Regions from separate parts of the Tropicimonas sp. TH_r6 genome, predicted to be linked through region 3. Evidence: riboswitches for the same ligand, from Rfam matches in the RefSeq annotation. Region 3 holds a riboswitch; each other region holds the start of a gene.
The links. Region 3 has a riboswitch for cobalamin ahead of cobW (cobalamin biosynthesis protein CobW). Riboswitches for the same ligand answer to the same signal wherever they lie in the genome.
Positions count from the first base shown of each region.

Region 1 (7,988 bases), on a different contig from region 3:
TTTCATGCCCATGCCGACGCCCGGGGGCGTGCCGGTGGAGATCACGTCGCCCGGTTGCAGGGTGATGAATTCGCTCAGATGGCTGATGATCTCGGCGACCGTGAAGATCATCTTCGACGTGTTGCCGGTCTGGCAGCGCGCGCCATTCACATCGAGGAACATGTCGAGATCCTGCGGATCCGGCACCTCGTTGGCTGTGACGAGCCAGGGACCGACCGGGCCGAAACCGTCGCTGGACTTGCCCTTGACCCACTGCCCGCCACGCTCGATCTGGAAAGCACGCTCGGACAGGTCATTGACGACGCAATAGCCGGCGACGCTGTCCAACGCCTCTTCAACCGAGACATGCTGCGTCCTCTTGCCGATCACCACGCCAAGCTCGACCTCCCAGTCGGATTTCTCCGAACCCTTGGGCAGGGTGACGGGGTCGTTGGCGCCGGTGGGCGGGCAGACCTTCATGAAGAGGATCGGCTGCTCCGGCGCGTCGAGCCCGGCCTCGGCGGCGTGGTCGGAATAGTTCAACCCGATACAGAAGATGCGGCCGATATCGCCGAGGATCGGGGCGTAATCCGGGCTCTCCAGCGCGGGCAGTGTGGACGGGTCCAGCGCGGCGAGCGCGTCGAGTTCGGCGAGGCTGGCGGCGGTCAGGTCCTCGAGCTTGCCGTCGAGGCTGCGCGGGTTGCCTTCAGCGTCGATCATGGCCGGGATCGTGCCCGACGCGGTGCGGATGCGACAGAGTTTCATGCGTTTCTCCTCCCGGGCGGATCAGCCGCCCTTGCGTATGCGGAATTCCAGATGCGCCCCGTTCTCCGACTGGTCCAGCAGCGTGTGGCCGGCCTCGGTGCAGAAATGCGGGACATCGATCACGGCGGCCGGGTCGTCGGCCAAAACCAGCAGCTCGGCCCCCTCCGGCAAGGGTTTCAACGCCTTGCGGGCCTTGAGAACGGGCAGCGGGCAGAGCAGGCCACGCGCGTCGAGCTGGGTCGGATCGGTCATATCCCGATCTCTAGGCGTAGATTTGCGCGGCGTCCACAGGACATCTCGGCAACGGCCACGCCAATGTGACCCCGTTCCCCCGTGACGCGCGCGCGTCAAGCCGATAGAGCAGATCGGAGAGGAGATCCAATGTTCGGATTTGAAATCATCGACGCCGCGCTTCTGCCGGCCATGGCCATCGCGCTTGTCGCGGGGTTGATCTCGTTTCTGAGCCCCTGCGTGCTGCCCATCGTGCCGCCCTATCTGGCCTATATGGGCGGGATCTCGATGACGGATATGTCGGAAGGGCGCACGGGCCGGCAGCGGGTCATCCTGACAGCGCTGTTCTTCGTGATGGGCCTGTCGACGGTGTTCCTGTTCCTCGGGTTCACAGCTTCCGCCTTTGGCGCCTTCTTTCTACAAAACCAACAGGTTTTCAACAGCCTGGCCGGCGTTCTTGTCATGGTTTTCGGGCTGCATTTCCTTGGCATCATTCGCATCCCCTTCCTCGAACGCGAGGCCCGGCTCGATGCTGGCGACCGCGGCGGCTCGGCCTTTGGCGCCTATATTCTCGGGCTGGCTTTCGCCTTCGGCTGGACGCCCTGTATCGGCCCGCAGCTCGGCGCCATCCTGTCGCTGGCCGCCTCCGAGGCCAGCATCGCCCGCGGCACGCTGCTGCTGGCGGTCTATGCCGCCGGACTTGGCATTCCCTTCCTGTTGGTCGCTGCGTTTTTCCCCTCTTTGAGTGGGCTGATGGGCTGGATGAAGCGGCATATGGCGCAGATCGAACGGGTGATGGGGCTGCTCCTCTGGACCATCGGCCTGCTGATGCTCACCGGCGGCTTCAGCCAGTTCTCCTATTGGTTGCTGGAGACCTTCCCAGCGCTCGCCATGCTCGGCTGAGGCCCTCGGGTGGGACAACCCGCCCATTGCCTCTCTCCCTGCCCTCGCCTAGCTCTCACACCGTCTGGTGCCCGGGACCCTTCCGGGAGAATCGGGAAGGCGGTGCGATTCCGCCACGTGCCCAACGCTGTGAGGTGGACGGGGCGGCAATGGCCACTGGCGCGCGCCGGGAAGGCGCCGCTCCGGGAGAAACCAAGTCAGAAGACCGGCCAGACGAGATGGACCCTTTCCGCGCGGACGGCGGACGGGTCGCCAATTTGCCGCGACAGGGGATTTGTCATGCAGCAAGAGTCCACGCTCGGGCCCGCCGGGCCCTTTTCCGACGAAGAACGCGCCGCCGTCTATCGGGCGATCTATTCGCGTCGCGACGTGCGCAGCCAGTTCACGCCGGCGCCGATCGACGATGCCGTGCTGGAACGACTGTTGACGGCCGCGCATCACGCGCCGTCGGTCGGCTTCATGCAACCATGGAATTTCCTCGTGATCCGCTCCGAGACGGTCAAGGCGCGCATCAGCGCCGGTTTCGAGCGGGCCAATGCGGAGGCGCGGGAAATGTTCCCGGAGGAGAAGCGCAACCTCTACTCAGCGCTCAAGTTGCAGGGGATCGTCGAGGCGCCGGTCAATCTCTGCATCACCTGCGACCGCTCGCGCGGTGGTCGGGTCGTGCTCGGGCGCACGCATGACCTGAACATGGATCTCTATTCCTCCGTCTGCGCGGTGCAGAATCTCTGGCTGGCGGCACGGGCCGAGGGGATCGGAGTCGGCTGGGTGAGCATCATCGAGACGGACGAACTGCGCGAGATCCTCGGACTTCCGGAGAGCGTCGTACCGGTGGCCTATCTCTGCCTCGGGCATGTGACGGAGCTGCATGAGCGCCCGGAGCTGGAGAGCATCGGCTGGCAGAAGCGGCTGCCGCTTGAGGAGCTTGTCTTCGCGGATCGCTGGGGCAACCGGGCCTGACGCCGCCGCACGTGCTGCGCCCCTTCCCGACCCAGCACCCGTGACAATGTCGGTCCCGGAGCACCGCAGACGCGGCCTCCGGGTTCGGCTCTACCGGATGTCCACGGTCACGCTTTCCACAGTGCCGGTGAAGCGCGAAACTTCTTCCGCGCCGATCTCCTCGACCACCGGCGTGGCCAGGTCGATGCCGACATCAGCGGTTTCCTCAGCGGAGAAAATCATCGGCTGGGTGCGCTCGATCCGGCCAGTGGCGACCGTCTCACCGTTCACGATAAGCGTGGCGTCCCCACCCTTGCCCAGACCGCCCCCGTCATAGTCGAACTCGAAGCGGATCTCATGTGTCCCTCCGGGCAGCGGGTCCGTCGCGGCAACCGTATAGGTCGTCAGGCCAAGGAAATTGTACGTGTAGGCCGGCACCCCGTCCTTCACGTAGAGCGACCACCCGCCGAAACGACCGGCCTGGGCGATGATCGTGCCATGACCTCCATCCGCGGGCACCTCGACCGAGGCGGTGATCGTCTTGGACCGGTTCTTGACGTTCAGGAAGACATTCTCGGTCATCCCGGTCATGCCCTCGGCCAGCGTGAGCGAGGTTCGCCCCGCCATCAGGTCCGGCCGTCCGGCAATGGCCGGGTTCATGCGCTCAAGGACACGATCGTCGATCGGCAGCACGTGGTTGCGTCCGGCTTCGATCATGAAGATGGTCTTGAGCTCCGCGAGCTTCTCGGGATGCGCCTCGGACAGGTCCTGCGAGAGGCTGAAATCACTCTTCGTATCGAAGAGTTCCCAAGCGTCGTCCGTCAGCGCGGCGCGCGGTTTTGCCTCCCAAGGCGCCTTGTGGATCGTGCGGGCCAGCCAGCCATCGCGATAGATCGCGCGGTTGGCGAACATCTCGAAATACTGCGTGGTGTGGCGCTCCGGCACGTCGGCATCGTCAAAGGCATAGATCATGCTGGTGCCCTGGATCGGAACTTGCGGCACACCGTTCACCATGCGCGGCTCCGGAAGGCCAATCGCTTCGAGGACGGTCGGAACCACGTCGATCACATGGGTGAACTGATCACGCAGCTCGCCCCGCGCCGCGAAGCCCTCGGGCCAGTGGACAGCCATCCCGACCTTGGTTCCGCCGAAATCCGAGCCGACCTGCTTGACCCATTTGTAAGGTGTGTCGAAAGCCACGGCCCAACCGGCGGCCATGTGGTTGAAGGTCTCCGGACCGCCCCAGACGTCGTGATATTCCAGCATGTCCTGGACACTCAGCTCGGCGCCGTTGAAATAGGTCATCTCGTTGAAAAGACCGTTGCGCCCGCCTTCGGCGCTCGTGCCATTGTCGCCAAAGACGAAGAATATCAGCGTATTGTCGAGTTGACCCGTTTCCTCGACCGCATCGATCACCCGGCCGATCTCACGATCCGTCATCTCGATAAAGGCCGCGAATACCTCCACCTGCCGCGTGAAGAGCGTCTTCTCATCCTCGCTCAGGCTGTCCCAGTCGGGGATGGCCTCGGGCTTTGGCGGAAGCACGGTGCCTTCGGGGGCAATCCCCGTGGCAACCTGACGGGAGAGGATCTCCTCGCGCAACGTGTCCCAGCCCTGGTCGAACCGCCCCTTCCATTGCGCGCTCAGATCCTGCGGTACGTGATGCGGTGCATGGGTCGCGCCGGGCGCGAAATAGACGAAGAAGGGCTTGTCCGGGGTCAGCGCTTTCTGGAACTTGATCCAGTCAACCGCCTTGTCGGTCATGTCGGGAAGGAAATGATAGTCCGGGTCGGCGGGCAACGTGACCGGGCTCACCCCGTCATAGATCGACGGCGCCCATTGGTTGGTCTGTCCACCGATGAAACCATAGAACTTGTCGAAACCCTGCCGGGTTGGCCAGCGGTCATGCGGCCCCGCGACGCTGACCTCCCAGGCCGCTGTTTCATGCCATTTGCCAAAGGCGGCTGTGCTGTAGCCGTTGAGGCGGAGGATCTCGGCCAGTGGCGCCACCGTGTCCGGGATCATCCCGGTATCGCCGGGAAAGGAGGTCGCGCTCTCGGTCACACCGGCCATGTTGTTGACGTGATGGTTTCGCCCGCTTTTCAGAGCGGCGCGGGTCGGAGAGCAGACGGAGGTGGTGTGGAAATTGGTGAAGGCCACCCCCTCGGCGGCAAGCGCGTCGAATTCCGGCGTCGGGACGGGCCCGCCAAACGCGGACGTGCCGGCAAAGCCGAGATCATCCACCAGGACAATGACCACATTGGGGGCGTTTTCCGGCGCGGAGACGCGAAAGAGCGGCGGCGCCTCGACATTTCGCGCATCAAGCGCATCGAAGGACTGCACCGGCGGCGCTGCGATCGGAAGAACCGAGCGATCTATTTCCGGCTCCGCAGCCGCGGTCATGGCGCAGAGGCACGCCGCCGCCGTGGCTATCGACATCCCGCGAAATACTGGCGAAATCATTTCTTTCTCCCTTTTCCGGTCAGAACCGGCGTTTTCAGAGCAGGGCCTGTCCTCTGCCTGCGCAGGTCACGTGTTCTTAACCCATTGGAAGCTTTCATGTTTGCCTTTTGGTGCCAGATCCTGTTTCGTGGATGAACACGACGTCGCACCATCGGAAGGTTGAGTGGCACGCAATGGGAGGGACGATTCCACTTATCCGCGCTTCGGCGTTGATACCGATGCTGAAATGGATGTCCAGGCGCGGACGGGACACCGACGCCGCGCTGGCCGCTGTCGATCTGGCCTGGTACCCTTGGACAGACCCGATGGTGCCGATCCCACTCCTGAATACGGTGGAATTCCTGCGCAATCTCGGGCGCAGCGAGGGTCCGGACATCCCGTTTCGCGTCGTTGGCGATACCGGCCTGTTCGACCTCGCGATGCTGGCACGTGTGGCGCTTGGCACCAGAACGCCGCGATCGGCGCTCGACCGGATCGCCGCAGCGATGCCCTATCACTGCTCGCATGAGGTGTTCCGGATCGTGGAGGATCAGGGCGATTGTGTCATTTCCGACGCGTGGCCGATCCGTTTCGATGCCGAAGCGCGCCACCTGATCGATCAATACCTAACCGCGATGCTGGGCGTGATGTTCGGCCTGACCCGGGCTGGCCCCGCGATCCGCGCGAAAGTCTCGATGGTTCCGCATCCGCAGCACGGTTTCAGGCATCTCGCGCCCTATGAAGACCGTTTCGTCTTCCGCGAGACAGCGGGCCCCGTGGAGATTCGGATCGCGCTCCGCGACGCCAATGCCGGGTTTCGCGCCGTCGCCCGGGACCGGATGCGCGGCATCGATGTCACCAACTGGGCACCGCTGGCGGGTGATGGCAGCCTGTCCCACTCGGTCCAGGTCGTGCTGCCGGGACTGCTTGCCCATGGAGCGCCCGGCATCGACCGGATCGCTGGATATGCCGGGATGAGCCGCCGCAGTTTCCAACGTCGCCTGGTTGGGGAGGGCGCCCGGTATTCCGATCTGCTCGATGCGCTGCGCATGGAGATGTTGCAACGCCTCTCGGAGGAGCCGGACCTGTCACTTGGCGAAATATCCGCAAGGCTGGGCTATGCGCGCCAATCCACGCTCTCACGGGCGGCGCGGCGATGCATCGGGCAAACCCCGAGCGAAGCCCGTTTGCGCTCAAAGCCGGTTTCTGGACCCTCCGCGCGGTGACTCGCGGGTTCGAGTGTCGGGACACGCGCTGTCCGGTCCACTGTCCCGCAAGCCTGTCTCGATGGAGCAATCCCCTCCCGCGTCCTTGGCTCGCCTCACCGCGCCAGCACAAGCTCCACCTTCAGCCCGCCCATCTCCGCGCTTTCGCCGAGCCGCAAGTTGCCGCCATGGCGCCGCGCAATGTCATGCGCAATCGCCAACCCCAACCCGACCCCTGAACCGCGATCCTGATTGCGCGCCGGGTCGAGCCGCGAAAACGGTTTCATCGCCTCGTCCCGGAGGTCCTCCGGGATGCCCGGCCCGTCATCCTCGACACAGAAGATCACCTGCCGCTCCCGCATCTCGACCGAAACCAGCGCCCGGTCCGCATAGCGCTGCGCGTTGCCCACCAGATTGCCGAGCGCACGCTCTATCGCCGCCCGGCGCAGGATCACCGTCTCCTCCGCCGCGGGCGTCTGCCACAAGGTGACATCGCCCCCATGGCGCGCCGCCTTCTCCACCACCTCCCGCGCAAGGGCCACGGGCTCAACCGGTTCGGGATCCTCCAACTGGTCCGACCGCGCGAAATCAAGGAAGGCACCGATCAACTGTTCCATTTCCTCGACATCGCGGCGCAGTTCATCGGCTTCCGCCTCGTCCGAGAGCATCGACAGGGTCAGTTTCATCCGCGTCAGCGGCGTGCGCAGATCGTGGCTCACCCCAGACAGCATCAGGGTGCGCTGCTCGATCTGCCGCAGGATACGCCCGCGCATATCCAGAAAGGCCCGCCCCGCGGAGCGAACCTCCAGAGCGCCGGACGGCTTGTAGTGAACCACCCTGCCCTTGCCGAAAGCTTCCGCCGCATCTGCCATCCGGGTGATCGGCCGCAGCTGGTTGCGCAAGTAAAGGAAGGCGATTCCGGTCATGAACATGCCGATCGTCGCCATCAGAACAATGAATTGATGCGGGTTCGAGGCCGAAGCCCTTTGACGTCGGAAGCTCACATCGATCGGTCCGCGCTCGGTTCCGATCTGGACCCGGACATGCCGGCTCGAGCTGCGCAGGTCGACCGCGCGCACGCCGTCCAGCCCGTCGCGCAGCGTGTCGATCACCTCGCGCCCAGAGACATCGTAAAACACCCGGCGATCGCCACTCAACGGTTCTGCGGCCGTGTGCACCGTCATCCCGAGTGTGTCAGTCAGCGACCTGCTGGCTGCGAGTCCGGCATCCAGATCCGGCTGGGCTTCGATCAGTTCGATCACCTCGCGCAGCTCGAGTACAACACCATGGGTGAGCTGCCGGGTGACATCTTCGAAATGCCGCTGGATGAAGATCAGCGAAACCACCAGAACAAGCACGGCAACAGGAACAATGAGGATAAGCGCCGCTCGCCCGTAAAGGCCCCGCGGCATGTAACGTTTGAGCCAATCAAGATTCATGACACAAAGCTAGCGTCGCAGCCGAAGGAGAGGAATGGAAAAATGCGTGATCCCGCGGGCAGCACCGTGACCCGACCCGAACCCG
Region 1 is NZ_JAWMPX010000019.1:1,485-9,472, reverse strand. It holds gene R3X27_RS17030 (fumarylacetoacetate hydrolase family protein) at 1-744, opposite strand, end outside; gene R3X27_RS17025 (sulfurtransferase TusA family protein) at 766-996, opposite strand; gene R3X27_RS17020 (cytochrome c biogenesis CcdA family protein) at 1,126-1,878, shown strand; cobalamin riboswitch at 1,927-2,107, shown strand; gene bluB (5,6-dimethylbenzimidazole synthase) at 2,158-2,838, shown strand; gene R3X27_RS17010 (arylsulfatase) at 2,929-5,280, opposite strand; gene R3X27_RS17005 (helix-turn-helix transcriptional regulator) at 5,454-6,485, shown strand; gene R3X27_RS17000 (ATP-binding protein) at 6,581-7,903, opposite strand; gene R3X27_RS16995 (MBL fold metallo-hydrolase) at 7,946-7,988, shown strand, end outside.
Region 1: linked by a shared signal. The riboswitch ahead of bluB (5,6-dimethylbenzimidazole synthase) and the one ahead of cobW (cobalamin biosynthesis protein CobW) in region 3 are both predicted to bind cobalamin.

Region 2 (7,988 bases), on a different contig from region 3:
GCGGCTTTCAGGTGCTGCTCCAGTTCCGGCTCGTCCAGTGTCGCCGGGACCACGGTCAGCACCTCTTCGCGGGCGATGAGCGGCTGGCGGGCGACCGCCGTCACTGCGCCCAGCGAGGAGACGCCGGGAACGATCTCGGCCTGGAAGCGCTCGGAGAGGCGCGAGAAGAGATACATGAAGGAGCCGTAGAAGAACGGGTCGCCCTCGCAGAGCACGACGACATCCTCGCCCGCGTCCAGTGCGGCGGCGATGGTCTCGGCGGCTTCGTCATAGACATCCTGCGCGGGGAAACGCTCGGTGCGCATCGGGATGACGATGGGGATCTCGCGCGCGCCGTCGGGGATGTAGCGCGCGACGATGGCGCGGGCGAAGCTCTCGCCACTGTCGGGGGCCGGGTAGGCGATGACCCTGGCGGATGTGAGCAGGCGATGCGCCTTCAGCGTCAGCAGTTCCGGGTCGCCGGGGCCGACGCCCAGGCCGTAGAGGGTTCCGCTCATTTGGTGAGACTCCATTGCGTTACGGGCATCGCCGGTCTCCAGCCATGCAGGCGGCCGACAGGGGCGGCGCGGGAGATGGCGATGCGAATGAGGGAGCCGCCATGCTTCATGTGCAGGGCGGTGAGGAGGGATTCGGATTCGAGCGTGACGGCATTGGCGACCAGACGCCCATGCGCGGGCAGCGCGGCGAGCGCGGCCTCGGCCGTCTTCTCGGAGAGCCCGCCGCCAATGAAGATCGCATCCGGCTCGGGGAGGCCGTCCAGCGCGTCAGGCGCGCGACCGGGGCGCAAATCCAGGCGCGGCGCGCCGAGGCGGACGGAGTTGGCCGCCGCCATGCCGAGATGCTTGTGCGAGATATCGATGCCGATGGCGCGCATGTCCCGGGCGGCGCGCATCCATTCGACGGCAACGGAGCCGCAGCCCGTGCCGATATCCCAGAGCATCTGGCCCCGCCTTGGCGCCAGAGCCGAGAGGGTCAGGGCGCGGATCTCCCGCTTGGTCATCTTGCCGTCATTGACGAAGGCGTCATCGGGCAGGCCGGTGCGCGGGGCGATGCGCGCGCCGTCCGCGCCGAAACACTCGATCGCGAGGACGTGGAAGTCCGGCGCGCTGCCGCTCCACTCTGCGGCGATGCCCTCGGAACGGCTCTCCTGCGGCCCGCCCATCGCGCCGAGCACGGTCAGGCGGCTGGAACCAAGCCCCGCTTCGGTCAGCAGTTCGGCGATCCTGGCGGGCGTGCCGCCATCGGCGGTCAGAACCAGCAGGCGTTGGCCATGGGCGAAGAACGGGATGGCCTGTTCGGCGGGGCGTCCGTGGACGGTCAGCGTCTCGACATCGGCCAGCGACCATTTCATCCGCACGGCGGCGAGCTGAAAAGCGGAAAGCTGCGGGTGGAAGAGCACTGCGTCCGGGCCAAAGCGGCGCAGGAAGAGCGCGCCGGCGGAATACCAGAGCGGGTCCCCGGTTACCAGCACGGCGACCTTGCGGCCGCACAGCCGCTCCAGTTCTTCGGCCAGTTCGCGGAAGGGCGAGGGCCATTCGAGCCGCTCTGCCGCCAGATGCGGGACCAGCGACTGGTGCCGCGCGCCGCCGACGACGATCTCCGCCGCCTCCAGCCGGGCCCGGGCCGAGGGGGCGAGCCCCTCCCAGCCATCCTCGCCTATGCCGATCACGTCGAGCCAGGGCGCAGTCATGTTCCGTCTCCCGTCAGACCGAGGGTCAGCGCATTTACCGCCGCCGCCGCCATGGCGGAGCCGCCGCGCCGGCCCAGGACCGTGGCGAAGGGCACGCCGTGATCGATCTCGGCCAGCGCCTGCTTGCTCTCCGCCGCGCCGACGAAGCCGACGGGGAAGCCGAGGATCACGGCCGGTTTCGGCCAGCCCTCTTCGAGACGCTCCAGCAGGTGGAAAAGCGCCGTGGGCGCGTTGCCGATGGCAACGATGCTGCCTTCGATGCGTTCGCCCCAAAGCTCGACCGCCGCCGCCGAGCGGGTCGTGCCCAGCAGTTTTGCAAGGTCGGGCACGGTGGGGTCGTTCAGTGTCACAACCGGGGCCGTGCCGTCCGGCAAGGCGCGCGCGATGATGCCGCGCGCGACCATCTCGCTGTCGCAGAAGATCGGCGCGCCCCCCGCGAGGGCCGCGCGCCCGGCCTCGACCGCGCCCCGGGTGACGCGCAGGTCTTCGACCACATCGACCATGCCGCAGGCATGGATCAGCCGGATGGCCATTTTCCGCGCCGTCAGAGGCAACGCGGAGAGATCGGCCTCGGCCTCGATGGTCGCGAAGCTCTGGGCGTAGATCGCCTTCGGATCGCGCTCGTACTCCAGGGTCATTCGTCCTTCAGGTGCTTGCGCACGCTTTCCGGGCCCATCGGGTGATCGGCATGGGGATAGGCCGGGTGGCTGTGGCCGTGGTCATGCGAATGTCCGTGATCATGGTGGTGGTGATGTCCGTGGCCATGGTCATGATCATGGCTGTGCCCGTGATCGTGGTGATGACCGGCATCGAGCCGGCAGGCGCCGGTGCAGAACGTGTCGCAAAGCTGGCAATCCTCGACATTGGAGCCCGGAGCGCTCGCCCCTTGCCCCTCGACATGGTGGTGATGGCTCTCCTGCGGGGCGCCAACCTCGGCTTCAAAGCCGAGCACCTGCGTGCGGTATTTGCACAGCCCGCAATTCATGTCGTTCTTGCCCTCGAGGATCTCGGTGATCCGTTCGGCGAAGGTCTCCAGCACCAACGGGTGGTCGTTGAGGTAGTCAGCCTTGATCCACTGGGCTTCGGGATGGGCCTCGGCGACCATGTCCGTGAAGCCGTAGATCCGGTCGATCAGGACACCGGTGAAGAGGAAATAGGGAAAGACGATATAGCGCTTGAAGCCGAGCTTGGCGGCCTGTTCCAGCGCCGGCTCGACCAACGGGAAGGTGACGCCGGAATAGCCGACCTCGCACCAGCCGAAGCCCATGCCTTCCCAGAGCATCCGGGCAATCTTGGAGACATTGGCATTGGCATCCGGATCGGACGCGCCCCGACCGATCACGACAAGGCAGGTCTCGTGCAGCGGCACCTCACCTTGCTCTTTGTTGGCCTTGGCGACGGCGGTTTCCACACGCTCGGCGGCGGCGGCGATCATCTTCGCATCGACGCCGAGATCGCGGCCGTAATCGACCTGGATCCCGTGCTCTGCGCCATAGGCGTTGAGCACCGAGGGGATATCGTTCTTGGCATGCATGGCGGCGAAGAGCATGCCCGGCACGGCAAGGATACGGTCGCAACCGGCTTCCCGCAGGTTGTCCAGACCGACGCGGATCACCGGGTTGGCGAATTCGAGATAGCCGTAATCGACCATCCAGTCCTGCGGCAGCAACGCGGGGAGTTTCTCGGCCAGCACCGCGAACTGATCCACGGCGGCCTGGGAGCGCGAGCCATGCCCGCACAGCATCACACCGATCTTGCTCATGCGCGGGTCTCCCCGAGGCGGGTTTTGCGGAAAACGTACATGGCCTGGCTCCTTCGCTTGCCCTGCCGGGGCAATACGGGGCCAGTGCGGGGGCTGCAAGCGCCCGCCATGACGACGATCAGTCGCTCCCCCGGTTTGGGTCGGAGCTTCCTCTCTCCCGTTCAGCCTTCCGGCATCGTCTGCGGGAGACGTATCAGCAGGCAGGCAGGGTCGCAAGACAGAGTGGCGAGGATGGCGCAGCCAGAATGTCCCGAAAACCCGCTTTGCCGACCTAACAGCGACTCGATTGCGCAGGCAAAGAGTAGCTCAAAGGATAATGGTGGTTCCGTTTGGAGCCTTGCCTTTCTATCGAAGGATGGCCCTGGGTCCTCAGAGTCAGGCACCCGGCATGGCTAATTTGCGGTTCATCTGGCCAGAGGGCTCGTGCATCTCGTCTTCGACAAACTCAAATCCGTACCGTTCATAGAATGGACGCCCAATGGCGTTGTTGCGAAACACCTCGACTCTCAACGGGCCTTTGAGGGCGACTGCGTGGTCGACCATAGCGCGGCCAAGCCCCTTGCCGTGCTTCGACGGGTCCAGGAACAAGCCGCCGATCTGGTTTCCCAGTAGCGCAATGAACCCGATGATCGCTCCATCTTCCTCCAAGACGAAGGTTTCGGTCATCGGCATGTAGATGTCCCGGATCTCTTGTTCGGATTGCGCGACAAAGCTTTCGCTCAGAAATGGGTGAGCAACCGCATTGGCGCGTTTCCAGACGGCCATCACAGCTTCAAGATCGTCTGTTCTATACGCTCGGATCGCTTCGTGGATGTCGTTCATGACCAAATCTCCTTCGTGTCGCTTGGCATCCCTCGGCTTGACGCACTGCGTCAGCCCGATTGGCTTTCCAGCCGCCATGTCAGGTTTGCCTTCACAGTCGGCCATTCGCTTGCGATGATCGAGTAGACGGCCGTGTCGCGGATCGAACCATTGGCCATGATCATGTTGGAGCGCAATATACCGTCAAGCTTCGCCCCCAAACGCTCGATGGCACGCCGACTTTGGACGTTCACGAAATGGGTTCGAAACTCGACACAGATACAGTCCAGTGTCTCGAACGCGTGCTGCAACAACAGCAACTTGCATTCGGTGTTGAGCGGCGTTCTCTGGACGGATCTCCGGTACCATGTCGATCCTATTTCAACGCGCCGATTGGGGGCGTCGATGTTCATGTAGGTCGTCATTCCGACAGCCTTGCCGGTCGATGTGTCGATCACGGCAAAGGGCACCATGGTCTTGAGCGCCAACCGCCGATCTATTTCGGCTTCCATTCCCGCAGCATCTGGGACCGTGGTGTACCACAACCGATGCAACTCACCGTCAGCGGTCGCCTCGGCGAGATCGGCACGGTGTGTCTGCGACAATGGAACCAGCGAAACAAATGTCCCGTCGGTGGAAAAAGGTTCAGGCCAAACGCTCATGCACATCTCCAACACTCGATCGACACGGATTCAGACTCCAGAATCCGAAGCCAGGCAAGTTGGGTTTTGAAACGGCTTGCCGAGCCTCCATAACTTCGAGCACCTCGCTGCGGTTCGCCACGTCTTTCTTGAACCTTCTGTACAGGGCGATGCTCGCGTCCGTCTCCAACTCGGCATTTTGTCAGGCCGTACGCTTCCGTGAAAGCCCGCCATGCGCGGTCAGCGGACCTTGCGGCAGCATCATGATTGGTCGACAGTGAACGGCATCTGTCGAAAGCGATCAGAGGACGGTTTTTCTTCGTCGAGGATGTCGCTGCTCTCCTGACGGGCTTCTCTATGCCCCGTACCCCGATATCTTGCGTTCCGAAGTCGGCGCAACCAAACTGATCGGCTCGGCGCTGACTGTCTTCGTGCAGCCGCTCATCACATATGCCCGATTGACAAAGCTTGCCCTCTGCGCCCACAAGGACGCATCTTCGGTTCCCCGGACGGAGTCAAGCGCCAGGGGACGTAATAGGGAACACGGTGCGGCGTACCCATCAGGGACCAAAACCGTGGCTGCCCCCGCAACTGTAAGCGGTGAGTGCGGTCGAACAAGCCACTGGGGAAATCCCCGGGAAGGCCGGCCAAGCTGAGACCCGCGAGCCAGGAGACCTGCCGAGGAGACCTGTGGGCACGCCCGCAGGGCATTCCACCGGACGCCGGGGTGAGCGTCTGGCGCGAAGCGGTCCTGGTGCAGTCCACCCTCTTCGAGCCAAAACCCCGTCCGTCCTTTCAGATCCGCCGCATTGCGGCATTTTGAGAGGCGACGTTATGTACGTACGTAACTTCCTGCTGGCAAGTTTCGCCAGCCTTGGCTTGGCAACCGTCGCTTCGGCGCATTTCCAACTTGCCTACACGGTTGACACGATGATCGAGCGGCCCGGTGATGTTCCGGTCAAGCTGATCTTCTGGCATCCTTTCGAGAACGGTCATGTGATGGACATGGGCGAACCGCTCGAATTCTACGCCGTGCATCGCGGCGAGAAGATCGACCTTATGGAGACATTGTCTCCCATGACGTTCAAAGGGGCGAGCAACGAAGCCGCGGCCTTTGACGCCTCCGTTCCGGTCAAGCGTTCGGGCGATTACGTGCTCGTGCTGGTTCCCTCGCCCTATTACGAAGAGAGCGAGGACATCTATATCCAGCAGATCACCAAGGCCTATTTGAACCGCAACACCATGCCCACAGATTGGGACAAGCCGCAGGGGCTCGCCACAGAGATCCTGCCGCTGAACAAGCCGACCAATGTGCTGGCCGGCTCCAGCTTCACCGGTCGGGTGCTTTCGGAGGGCAAGCCTGTCGCTGGCGCGGAGATCGAGGTTGAGTTCATGGCCGCCGAGCCGGATATGGAGGCCAACGTCCCAGGTGAAATGACTGCGCAGCCGACGCCAGCCGGCGCCATCGTCGCCCTGTCGGACGAGACCGGCTATTTCACTTTCGGCATTCCGAAAGCCGGATACTGGGGTTTCGCGGCGCTCGGAGCCGGGCCCGAGACCGAGTATGAGGGCAAGGAACTGAGCCAGGATGCGGTGATCTGGATCCGCGCCTGGGACATCGAGTGAGGAGCGGCGCCCGTGCATATCGTTGACGGAGCCCTGTCCAACCCTGTCGTGATCGGCGGTGCTGTGCTCGCCATCGGCGGTCTGGCGCAGGGCCTGCGCCACCTGCCGATGGAGAAAATCCCCGCGGCCGGTGTTCTTTCGGCCACGTTTTTCGTGGCCTCGCTGATCCATGTGCCGATTGGGCCGTCCTCGGTGCACCTGATCATGAATGGTCTTGCTGGGCTCGTGCTCGGCTGGGCCGCCTTTCCGGCGCTGTTTGTCGGGTTGCTGCTACAAGCGGTGTTTTTTGGCTTCGGCGGGCTGACTGTGCTTGGCGTCAACACGCTGGTCATCGCCGCGCCCGCAGTGATGGTCGGGCTGCTGCTCGGGCCGCGCGTACAGGCGGGCAGCCAGAGATCCGCCGCGGTCTGGGCCGCGATTGGCGGCGGTGCTGCCATTGCCCTGACAACCGCTTTCGTTGCGGCTGCCCTTGCGCTGACCGGCGACGAGTTTCTTCCCGCCGCTAAACTGGTCTTCGTGGCGCATATCCCGGTCATGGTCGTCGAGGCTTTGCTGACCGGAGCCGCCGTCTATCTCGCCAAGCAGGTCAAGCCTGAGCTGTTCGACAACCTGCAGGAAGTTCCCCAATGATCCGTACCCTGTTTCTTGCGGTGGCCATCGCGGCGGCGCCGCTTCCGGCGCTGGCCCACAAGGTCATCATGGGAGTCTTTGCCTCGGGCGATCAGATCGAGGGCGAGCTGGGCTTCTCCGGAGGCGACGCGCCTGCGGGGCAGCTGGTCGAGGTGTTCGACGGCGACGGCAACAAGCTCGGCGAGGCGGTGACCGATGTTGACGGCTTCTTCCTGTTCACGCCCGAGCAGGCCGTGATCCATGTCTTCAAGGCAGATATGGGCGCTGGGCATGTGGCCGAGGTCGAGATGGCGGCCGAGGAAGTGACCGAGATCGTCGCCAAGGGGGCGGGCGCGACGCCCGGCGCTGCGGCGACCATCGGATGGTCGGGCAATGAGGGCAATGTGCAGCCACTTGTTCCTGCCGCTGGAGGCACATCGACGGAAACGCCGGCAATCCCAACCGACCCGACAGAGGCGATACCGGCCGTCATTCCCCAGGTCACCGTCGCGTCTCTGACATCTGAGGAGGTCGAGGCAATTGCCAAGGCCGTCCGGGACGAGATGCGCCCGCTGCGAAAGTCCATCGATTCCTACAAGGAAAAGAACGATCTTCAGACGATCCTCGGCGGGATTGGCTATATCGTCGGGGTGTTCGGCGTCGGCTTCTACATCGCGGCGCGCCGCAAGCTGAAAGGCACCGCATGAGCCCTGTCATCTCCACCCTCGACAAGCCGCTGACCGCAACCGGCGCCAACCGCCAGTTGAGCTGGCTCGGCCGGATCGACCCGCGCGCGCGGATCGTCGCGGCGGCGGCGTTCGCGGTGGTCGTGGTCGCCTGCGAGAGCTTCCTCGCGCTC
Region 2 is NZ_JAWMPX010000008.1:110,497-118,484, forward strand. It holds gene cobI (precorrin-2 C(20)-methyltransferase) at 1-497, opposite strand, end outside; gene cbiE (precorrin-6y C5,15-methyltransferase (decarboxylating) subunit CbiE) at 494-1,690, opposite strand; gene R3X27_RS10270 (precorrin-8X methylmutase) at 1,687-2,328, opposite strand; gene R3X27_RS10275 (sirohydrochlorin chelatase) at 2,325-3,452, opposite strand; gene R3X27_RS10280 (GNAT family N-acetyltransferase) at 3,828-4,274, opposite strand; gene R3X27_RS10285 (GNAT family protein) at 4,325-4,915, opposite strand; cobalamin riboswitch at 5,376-5,592, shown strand; gene R3X27_RS10290 (DUF4198 domain-containing protein) at 5,729-6,520, shown strand; gene cbiM (cobalt transporter CbiM) at 6,533-7,150, shown strand; gene R3X27_RS10300 (cobalt ABC transporter permease) at 7,147-7,836, shown strand; gene cbiQ (cobalt ECF transporter T component CbiQ) at 7,833-7,988, shown strand, end outside.
Region 2: linked by a shared signal. The riboswitch ahead of R3X27_RS10290 (DUF4198 domain-containing protein) and the one ahead of cobW (cobalamin biosynthesis protein CobW) in region 3 are both predicted to bind cobalamin.

Region 3 (7,988 bases):
CGGCACCGGCCCGAGTGCCACTTCCGGGAAGCATGCCTCCGACAGCGCCACCGCCTTGCCGGGCAGCCATTCAAGGTTGCCATGCTTGCCCATATGGACGATGGCATCGCAGCCAAAAGCCTCGCGGCACCAGATATAGAAGGCGAGGTAGTTATGCGGCGGCACGAGGTCCGGTGCGTGATAGGTCTCTTCGGGGTCGATATTGTAGCCCCGTGCGGGCTGGATGCCGACCAGCAGATTGCCATAGCGCAGGATCGACAGCGCGAAACCCTCGCCGTCGAGGAAGGGGTCGTTCTCCGGCGCGCCCCAGCGATCCTCCATCGCCTGGCGGGTTTCCAGCGGCAACCCGTCATAGGCTGTGCGGTAGGCGTCCAGTGACAACCGTTCGCCGCCCTGACGTGTCGCGCGGTCGGTCAGCCAATTGGTCGGACCGGCGAGGATCTGTTCCATCAGCGCGGCCGAATCCGCCGGCGCATCCTCGACCGCGTAGCCCTCTGCTTTCAAAGCCTCGAGTACCGTTACCGTCGAAGCCGGCGTGTCCAGCCCGACGCCATTGGCCAGTCGGCCATCCTTGTTGGGGTAATTTGCCAGAACCAGTGCCACGCGCCGCTCGCCCGGCGATTTGCGTCGCAACCGCGCCCAATTCGCCGCCAGATCGGCCACGAACTGCACCCGGTCGCCGCGCGCACGGTAGGAGGCGATGGCGCATTCCGTCGCTTCATCGAAATAGGCTTGGCTTTTGAAAGAGATCGCGCGGGTCAGGATGCGCCCATCGACCTCCGGCAGCGCCACGTTCATTGCGATGTCGCGCGCCGCAAGCCCGCGCTCGGCTTCTTCCCAGGCCTCTTCCGAGCCGCCTGACAGCACAACCTGCAGGACCGGTGCGCCCGGCGCATCCAGCACGGTTGCCGGCCGCTCACCCTTCCACTGCGCAGGATCGGGCGAGGAGACGGCAAAGCTCGTCGCGTTCAGCACCACATCCGGCGCATGCTCGGCAAAGATGCGCTCCAGCGTCGAGATCGAGACCGGGTCTTTCAGTGAGGCCACGAAGACCGGCAGCGGGTTCAACCCACGCCTGAGCAGCGCCTTCACCAGTTGGTTGATCGGGTGCAGCCCCGCCCCTTGCAGCAACGCACGGTAAAAGGAAATCGCGACGACCGGCGCGCCTTCTGTCCAGTGTTGGCGCAGGACATCGAGATCCGCCCGCGCCTCGCCCGGCCAGTACAGGCCGGCGCGCAGAAGCGGTTCGGCCTCGGAGGGGCGCTCGCCCTTCTCAAGCATGTGGGAGGCGAGTTGCAACAGATGGGCGGCGTTCTGCGGCCCGCCTTCGATGCAATAGGCCCAGAGCGCCTGCCAGTCCCGTGTCGAAACAGTGGAGAGCGAAAGCAATTCCTCATCCGGCTTGTCATCGCCCGGCAACAGCGCCAGCGGCACGCCAGCCGCCCGCAGCCGTGCCGCGAGTTGCTCAACCGCATACGTCCAGTATGCCGCTCCGCCCAGAACCCGCACGATGACCAGCTTCGAGCGCTCGGCCGTGTCGCCGATATATTTGTCGACCGAGAATGGATGCGAAAGCCAGCCGAGATTGGCCAGTCGCAGGCTCGGCGCGGCCTCGCCCAGTCCTTGTCGCGCCTCCGAGAGCGCGGCCAGTTCCGTGTCCGCCGCCGAGAGGAAGATCACATCGGCGGGCGTCTGGCCGGGATCGACCGGTTCGCTGCCATCCGAAACCTGGCCGGGCGTGGCCGCGAGCAGATGCATTCAGAGCGCCTTTTCCATGAAGATCGAATGCGGGCTGTCGGGATATTCTCCGAACCGTTCGCAATTGCTGAAGCCATGGCGGCGATAGAGCCTGTGCGCGTGTTCCAGCGTGTTGCCGCTCTCGAGCTTGAGCATCCCGAGATTCCGCTCCTGCGCCACGTCAGTTGCATGATCGACAAGGGCGTCACCGATTCCCATGCCGCGCGCATCCGGGTTGACGAACATCGATTTCAGCTCGCCATAGCCTTTCCGCTCGGCCAGGGCGATGCAGCCGAGACTCCGGCCGCCCCGCTCGGCAACAAAGAAATGGATCCCCGGCATGCAGAGCCCGTCAATCGACAGGTAGTGGTTGGAATCGCCGGGGAACATCGAGTCCAGCAACCCGTGGCTGGCCTGAAGCAGCCCCGTTGCGCCGGCCTCGCGCGGATTGGCGCGGCGGATGGTAAACTCGCTCATGCCGCGAGGGCCTTTTCGATGGCGAGACGGTCGAGCCCGGCCTGTCCGATCACCACGAGCCGTGTCTCGCGGGTCTCTTCGGCGGCAAAGGGGCGGTCGAAATAGCTGTCGATGCGCGGGCCGACAGCCTGGACCGTCAGCCGCATCGGCTTTCCGGAGACGGCCGCGAACCCTTTCAGACGCAGGATGTCATGGGTTCGGATCACCTCGGCCACCTGCTCGGCGAAGGCCGCCGGGTCGGCGATCTCGGGACGGGTGACGACGAAGCTTTCGAACTCGTCATGTCCATGGGCGTGCTCGTGATCATGATCGTCGTGATCATCATGGTCGTCATCATCGTCATGGTGGTGATGGTGATGGACCTCGTGACGGCCCGCCATGTCCTCCTCGGCGCCCATGCCGAGCCCCAGAAGCACCGCCGAATCGACAACGCCCATCTCCGAATGCAGCACCGAGACGCCCTTGCGGACCTCGCCGCGCAGCTTCTCGGTGAGCATGCCGGCTGCCGCGCTTCCCAGCAGGTCGGCCTTGTTGACAACAACCATATCGGCGCAGGCAAGTTGGTCTTCGAAGAGTTCCGAGAGCGGGGTCTCGTGGTCGATCGTGTCATCGGCCTCGCGCTGGGCATCGACCGCCGCTTCGTTGGCGGCAAACCGGCCCTCGGACAGCGCCGGGCCGTCGACCACGGCCACCACGCCGTCAACGGTCACGCGGGTGCGGATATCGGGCCAGTTGAAGGCTCGGACCAGCGGCTGCGGGAGGGCAAGGCCGGAGGTCTCGATGACGATATGGTCGGGAGCCTCGCCACGGTCGATAAGCTTTTGAATCGCGGGGAGGAAATCTTCGGCCACGGTGCAGCAGATGCAGCCATTGGACAGCTCGACCACGTCCTCATCCTTGCAGCCCTCAATGCCGCAGCCCTTGAGGATCTCGCCATCGACGCCGAGATCGCCGAACTCGTTGATGATGAGCGCGATGCGCTTGCCATTCGCGTTTTCGACCAGATGCCGGATCAGCGTCGTCTTGCCGGCGCCGAGAAAGCCGGTCACGACCGTTGCGGGGATCTTCTGTGCCATCGATCTGGCTCCTCAAGCGTTGTTCCCGGGTGCGAATCTTTGCGGGGGGCAGCGGACGCCCGGATTGCCCGGAGCACCCCGCCCGAGCCATATCCCGCACCGGCCTGAAGCCGGCAGTCACGAGGCAGGTCTCCTGGCTCGCGGGTCTCGGCCCACACCCGCCTTCCCGGCTCTCACCAGTGGCGCGGGGTGCCGGCTCGCCGCGTACAGTCGCGGGGGCGGCCGCGTTTCGCCCCCTCGGGGCAGCGCGTTCCCTCTTGGCCCGGAGCGGATCTCCGGGAACCTCGTGGGGCGGTTATGGGGTCCGGTCCGAAGCCGTGTCAAGCGCGAGCAGGTTTGCGATGGCTGCAAGCGCGGTAGCGCTGTCATGGATGGTGTGCCCATCTGGCGGGAGTGCAGGGCGGTCGATCATCAGGACCGGGATACGACAGGCGACGGCGGCGTCGAGCTTGGCCCGTCCCGCGCCGCCGGAGTTCTTGCTGACCAAGTGGGTGATGGCGTGAGTCTCGATAAAGGCGCGTTCCTGCGCCTCGCTGAAGGGCGGTCGGGCGAGGATCTGGTCGACATGTGGCGGCAGATCCTTCAACGGCTCGATGGCGCGCAACAAGAGCGTGACGTCAGGCCGCGAGCCGAGTGCCGGTGCGGAGCCGGAACCCGTCGTCAGAAAGGCGCGCGCGCCGCGTGGCAGCGCCGTGATTGCGGCCTCCAGACTTGGGACGTGCTGCCAGTCTTCGTGTGGACCGGCTGTCCAGCCCGGGCGCTCCATCCGCAGGAGCGGGATGCTGGCATGGCTGGCGGCCAGCGCCGCATTGGCCGAGATCCTGGCGGCGAAGGGGTGAGTCGCATCGACCAGCAGGGAGACGCCTTCGTCTCGCAGCCAGGCGGCCAGCGCGTCCGCCCCTCCGAAGCCGCCAAGGCGCAGCTGGCCGGGATAGGCGGCCGGGGCCCGGGTCCTGCCGGCGAGGGACACCGTCAGGCGCAGGGGATGTCGAGACAGCGCGTTGGCGAGATCGCGCGCCTCCGACGTGCCGCCAAGCAGCAGGAGATGCGCATTGTTCACGGCGCCCGCGCTCCGTCGGCATCGGCCAGGGCGACGAGGGCACCGGCGCGGTCGATCATCAGGATGTCGACCGTGATATCGGCTTTCGACACCACCGCCTGCGCTCTGTTCCGTGCGGCTTCTGCGATGGCACAGGCCAGCGGCGCGCCGACAATGCCGAGCGCCTGGTTGGCGGTGTTGCACCCCGCGATTTCGGCTCTGTCCGCGCCAAGTGTTGCCGCAAGATCGGCCAGCGCCTCGAAATCGACTTGCGAGCGGGCGGAATGCAGATCCATCGCACCCTGCGCCAGCTTGGTCAGCTTACCGAAGCCGCCGGCGATAGTGACGCGCGGGGCAGGGTGTCGGGCGAGGTATTTCAGCATTCCGCCTGCGAAATCGCCCATGTCGAGCATGGCGTGGTCGGGCAGGCCGAAGCGTGCCTGCGCAACCTTCTCGGATGTGGCGCCCGTGGAGCCGCAGACATGGGGCAACCCGGCGGCGCGGGCAACATCGATGCCGCGATGGATCGAAGCGATCCAGGCCGCACAGGAGAAGGGGCGGACAATGCCGGTCGTTCCGAGAATCGAGAGCCCGCCAAGGATGCCGAGGCGCGGGTTCCAGGTCTTCTCCGCGATGGCGGCACCGTCCGGAATGCTGACCTCGATGTCGAAATCGCAGGGAATCGCGGCGGCTGCACAGAGATCGCCAAGCGCGCGGGTCATCATTTCGCGCGGGACAGGGTTGATCGCCGCTTCGCCCGGCGGGATCGGCAGGCCGGGGCGGGTCACTGTGCCGACGCCCTCGCCGGCAATAAACCGCAGGCCATCTCCCGACGCGCCCGCCCGCACGGTCACAGTGATCTGTGCGCCATGGGTCACGTCCGGGTCGTCCCCCGCATCCTTGATGACCGAAGCCCGCGCCCAGCCTTCGCCCGACTCGGCGGCCACCAACGCGAAAAACGCCGTTTGGCCCCGGGGCAGCGTGATTTCGACCGGATCGACCCATTCGCCCGTCACCAACGCGCCGGCGGCGGCGGCGGCGGCGGCCGTGGCACAGGCGCCAGTGGTGTAGCCGGTGCGGAGGGGGCCTGTCGGTTTCCTGCTCATGGAGCGAGGTATAGCCGGATTGCGACATGTCGCGACAGGGCGAAAGAAGGACGCCCGTGGATCTCGCCATTGCCGCTGCGCAGCGATAAGGTGCGCGCCATGACGAATGAGACCGCTATCACGCTTCCCGATCACGATTGGCCCGAATTCCCGCCGGGCCTTGTCTGGCTTGTTGGTGCGGGGCCGGGCGAGCCTGGCCTGTTGACGCTGCAGGCGCTGTACGCGCTGCGCGAAGCGGATGTGATCGTGCATGACGCGCTGGTTGACCCGCGGATCCTCGAATGGCGCCGCCCGGAGACGGAGATGGAATATGCCGGCAAGCGCGGCGGCAAGCCTTCGGCCAAGCAGCGCGATATTTCGCTGCGGCTGATCGAGCTGTCGCGGGCCGGCAAGAAGGTGCTGCGGCTCAAGGGCGGCGATCCCTTCGTTTTCGGGCGTGGCGGCGAGGAAGCGCAGACGCTGGTGCAGGCCGGCGTGCCGATCCGCGTGACGCCGGGCATCTCGGCGGGCATTGGCGGGCTGGCCTTTGCCGGCATCCCCGTGACCCATCGGGACGTCAATCAGGCGGTGACTTTTCTGACTGGACATGACCAGTCCGGCGCGACGCCTTCGGCCATCGACTGGCCTTCCATCGCCAGGGGCAGCCAGGTGATCGTGATCTATATGGCGATGAAACATCTGAAGCAGATCACCGGAAATCTTCTTGGTGCCGGGCGCGCGGCCGACGAGCCTGTCGCCATTGTCTCCAATGCGACTCGTCCGGAGATGCGCGTACTGGAAACGACGCTGGGCAAGGCTGCGGCCGATGCACAGGACCATGGCATGGAGGCGCCGGCGATTGTCTGCGTCGGTCGTGTGGTGGCGCTGCGTCAGGTGATCGACTGGGCCGGGCAGCTGCGCGGCGAGCCGGTGCGGGATCTCGATCCGCTCGGAACCGGAGGGACCCGGCAAGTCTCATGAGCGCGCGCGGCTTCGTGATCGCCGCGCCAACCTCGGGCGCTGGCAAGACAACGGTGACGCTTGGCTTGCTCCGGGCGCTGAAGCGGCGCGGCATTGACGTGCGCGCGGCCAAGAGCGGCCCGGACTATATCGACCCAGCCTTTCACGAAGCCGCCTGCGGCGCGCCATCGGTCAATCTCGATGCCTGGTCGATGCCGCCGGAAGCGCTGCGGGCGCGGGCATCCGCGCAGGGGGGCGAGCTGCTCGTGGTCGAGGGGGCGATGGGCGTGCTCGACGCAGGGCGTGACGGCAAGGGTTCGGCAGCGGATCTCGCGGAGGTGCTGGGACTGCCCATCTTGCTGGTGCTGGACGTTGCCAAATCCGGGCAATCGGCGCTGCTGCCGGCGATTGGGCTGCAGGCGTTGCGGCCGGACCTGCCGTTGGCCGGGGTGATCCTGAACCGCGCCGGGACCAAGGCACATGCCACGATGGCTGCGCGGCCGCTCGACGAGGCGGGAACGACCGTTTTCGGCGCCCTGACCCGCGACACCGCCCTGCACCTGCCGGAACGGCATCTCGGCCTCGTGCAGGCCGGCGAGACGGAGGGGCTCGACGCCTTCCTCGACCGCGCCGCCGACCGGGTTATCGCTTCTCTGGATCTCGACGCGATCCTCGACGCCGCGGAGCCGCTCCCTTCGGGCGAGGGCGACTTCGCCCGCCTGCCGCCACTCGGCCGCCGGATCTCCGTCGCCTCGGACGCCGCTTTCGCCTTCGCCTATCCGCATCTGCTCGCCGACTGGCACGCGCAGGGCGCGCAGATCCTTCCCTTCTCGCCGCTTGACGACAAGGGCCCGGACCCGCTCTCCGACGCGGTCTACCTGCCCGGTGGCTATCCGGAACTCTTTGCCGGACAGCTCGCCGGTGCTGGCAAATTCCGCAGCCTGATGCGCGACGCGGCCGAGCGCGGGGCGCGGGTCTATGGCGAATGCGGGGGCTTCATGGCGCTGGGGCAGGGGCTGATTGATGCGGAGGGCGAGCGGCACGAAATGCTCGGTCTGCTCCCGCTCACGACCTCCTTCCGGCAGCGTAAACTGACGCTTGGCTATCGACGGCTGACGCCGATGCCGGGCGCCCCGTGGAAAGGGCCGCTGCTGGGGCACGAGTTTCATTATGCGACCATTCTGCAGGAGGGGGCTGCGGCACGGCTCTTCGTTGCCAACGATGCCGTGGGTGTGAAACTGCCGGAGATGGGGCTTCAGGTTGGTCGGGTCGCCGGGTCTTATGCGCATGTGATCGGGCCGGGGTGAACGATTGATGCCGCGCTCCCGTCTCAAGACGGGGCATTTGACGTCGTGCCAGCCTTGATCCCCGCACCAAGGGCGCTCAGTCGATACCCGGCCTTCTGCTGGAAATGACCAGCGTTGGCTGATGTCTCGCGGAATAGCCCGCAATGGGACCCCAAGGAGTGCTCCGCGACCTGTCATCCGCGCGCCAACGCTGATCACCAGGAGTTCAACGCCCCGCGCTTGCCCTTGGGCCCGGCTTGACTACTGTGCCCGCCAGACCGAGCCCGGAGCCTCAGAAGATGCACAAGACCGTCCTGACCCTTTTCCT
Region 3 is NZ_JAWMPX010000017.1:48,399-56,386, reverse strand. It holds partial or broken gene cobN (cobaltochelatase subunit CobN) at 1-1,758, opposite strand, end outside; gene R3X27_RS16150 (GNAT family N-acetyltransferase) at 1,759-2,214, opposite strand; gene cobW (cobalamin biosynthesis protein CobW) at 2,211-3,290, opposite strand; cobalamin riboswitch at 3,396-3,592, opposite strand; gene R3X27_RS16140 (cobalt-precorrin-6A reductase) at 3,586-4,350, opposite strand; gene R3X27_RS16135 (cobalt-precorrin-5B (C(1))-methyltransferase) at 4,347-5,435, opposite strand; gene cobA (uroporphyrinogen-III C-methyltransferase) at 5,535-6,395, shown strand; gene R3X27_RS16125 (cobyrinate a,c-diamide synthase) at 6,392-7,681, shown strand; gene R3X27_RS16120 (lytic murein transglycosylase) at 7,960-7,988, shown strand, end outside.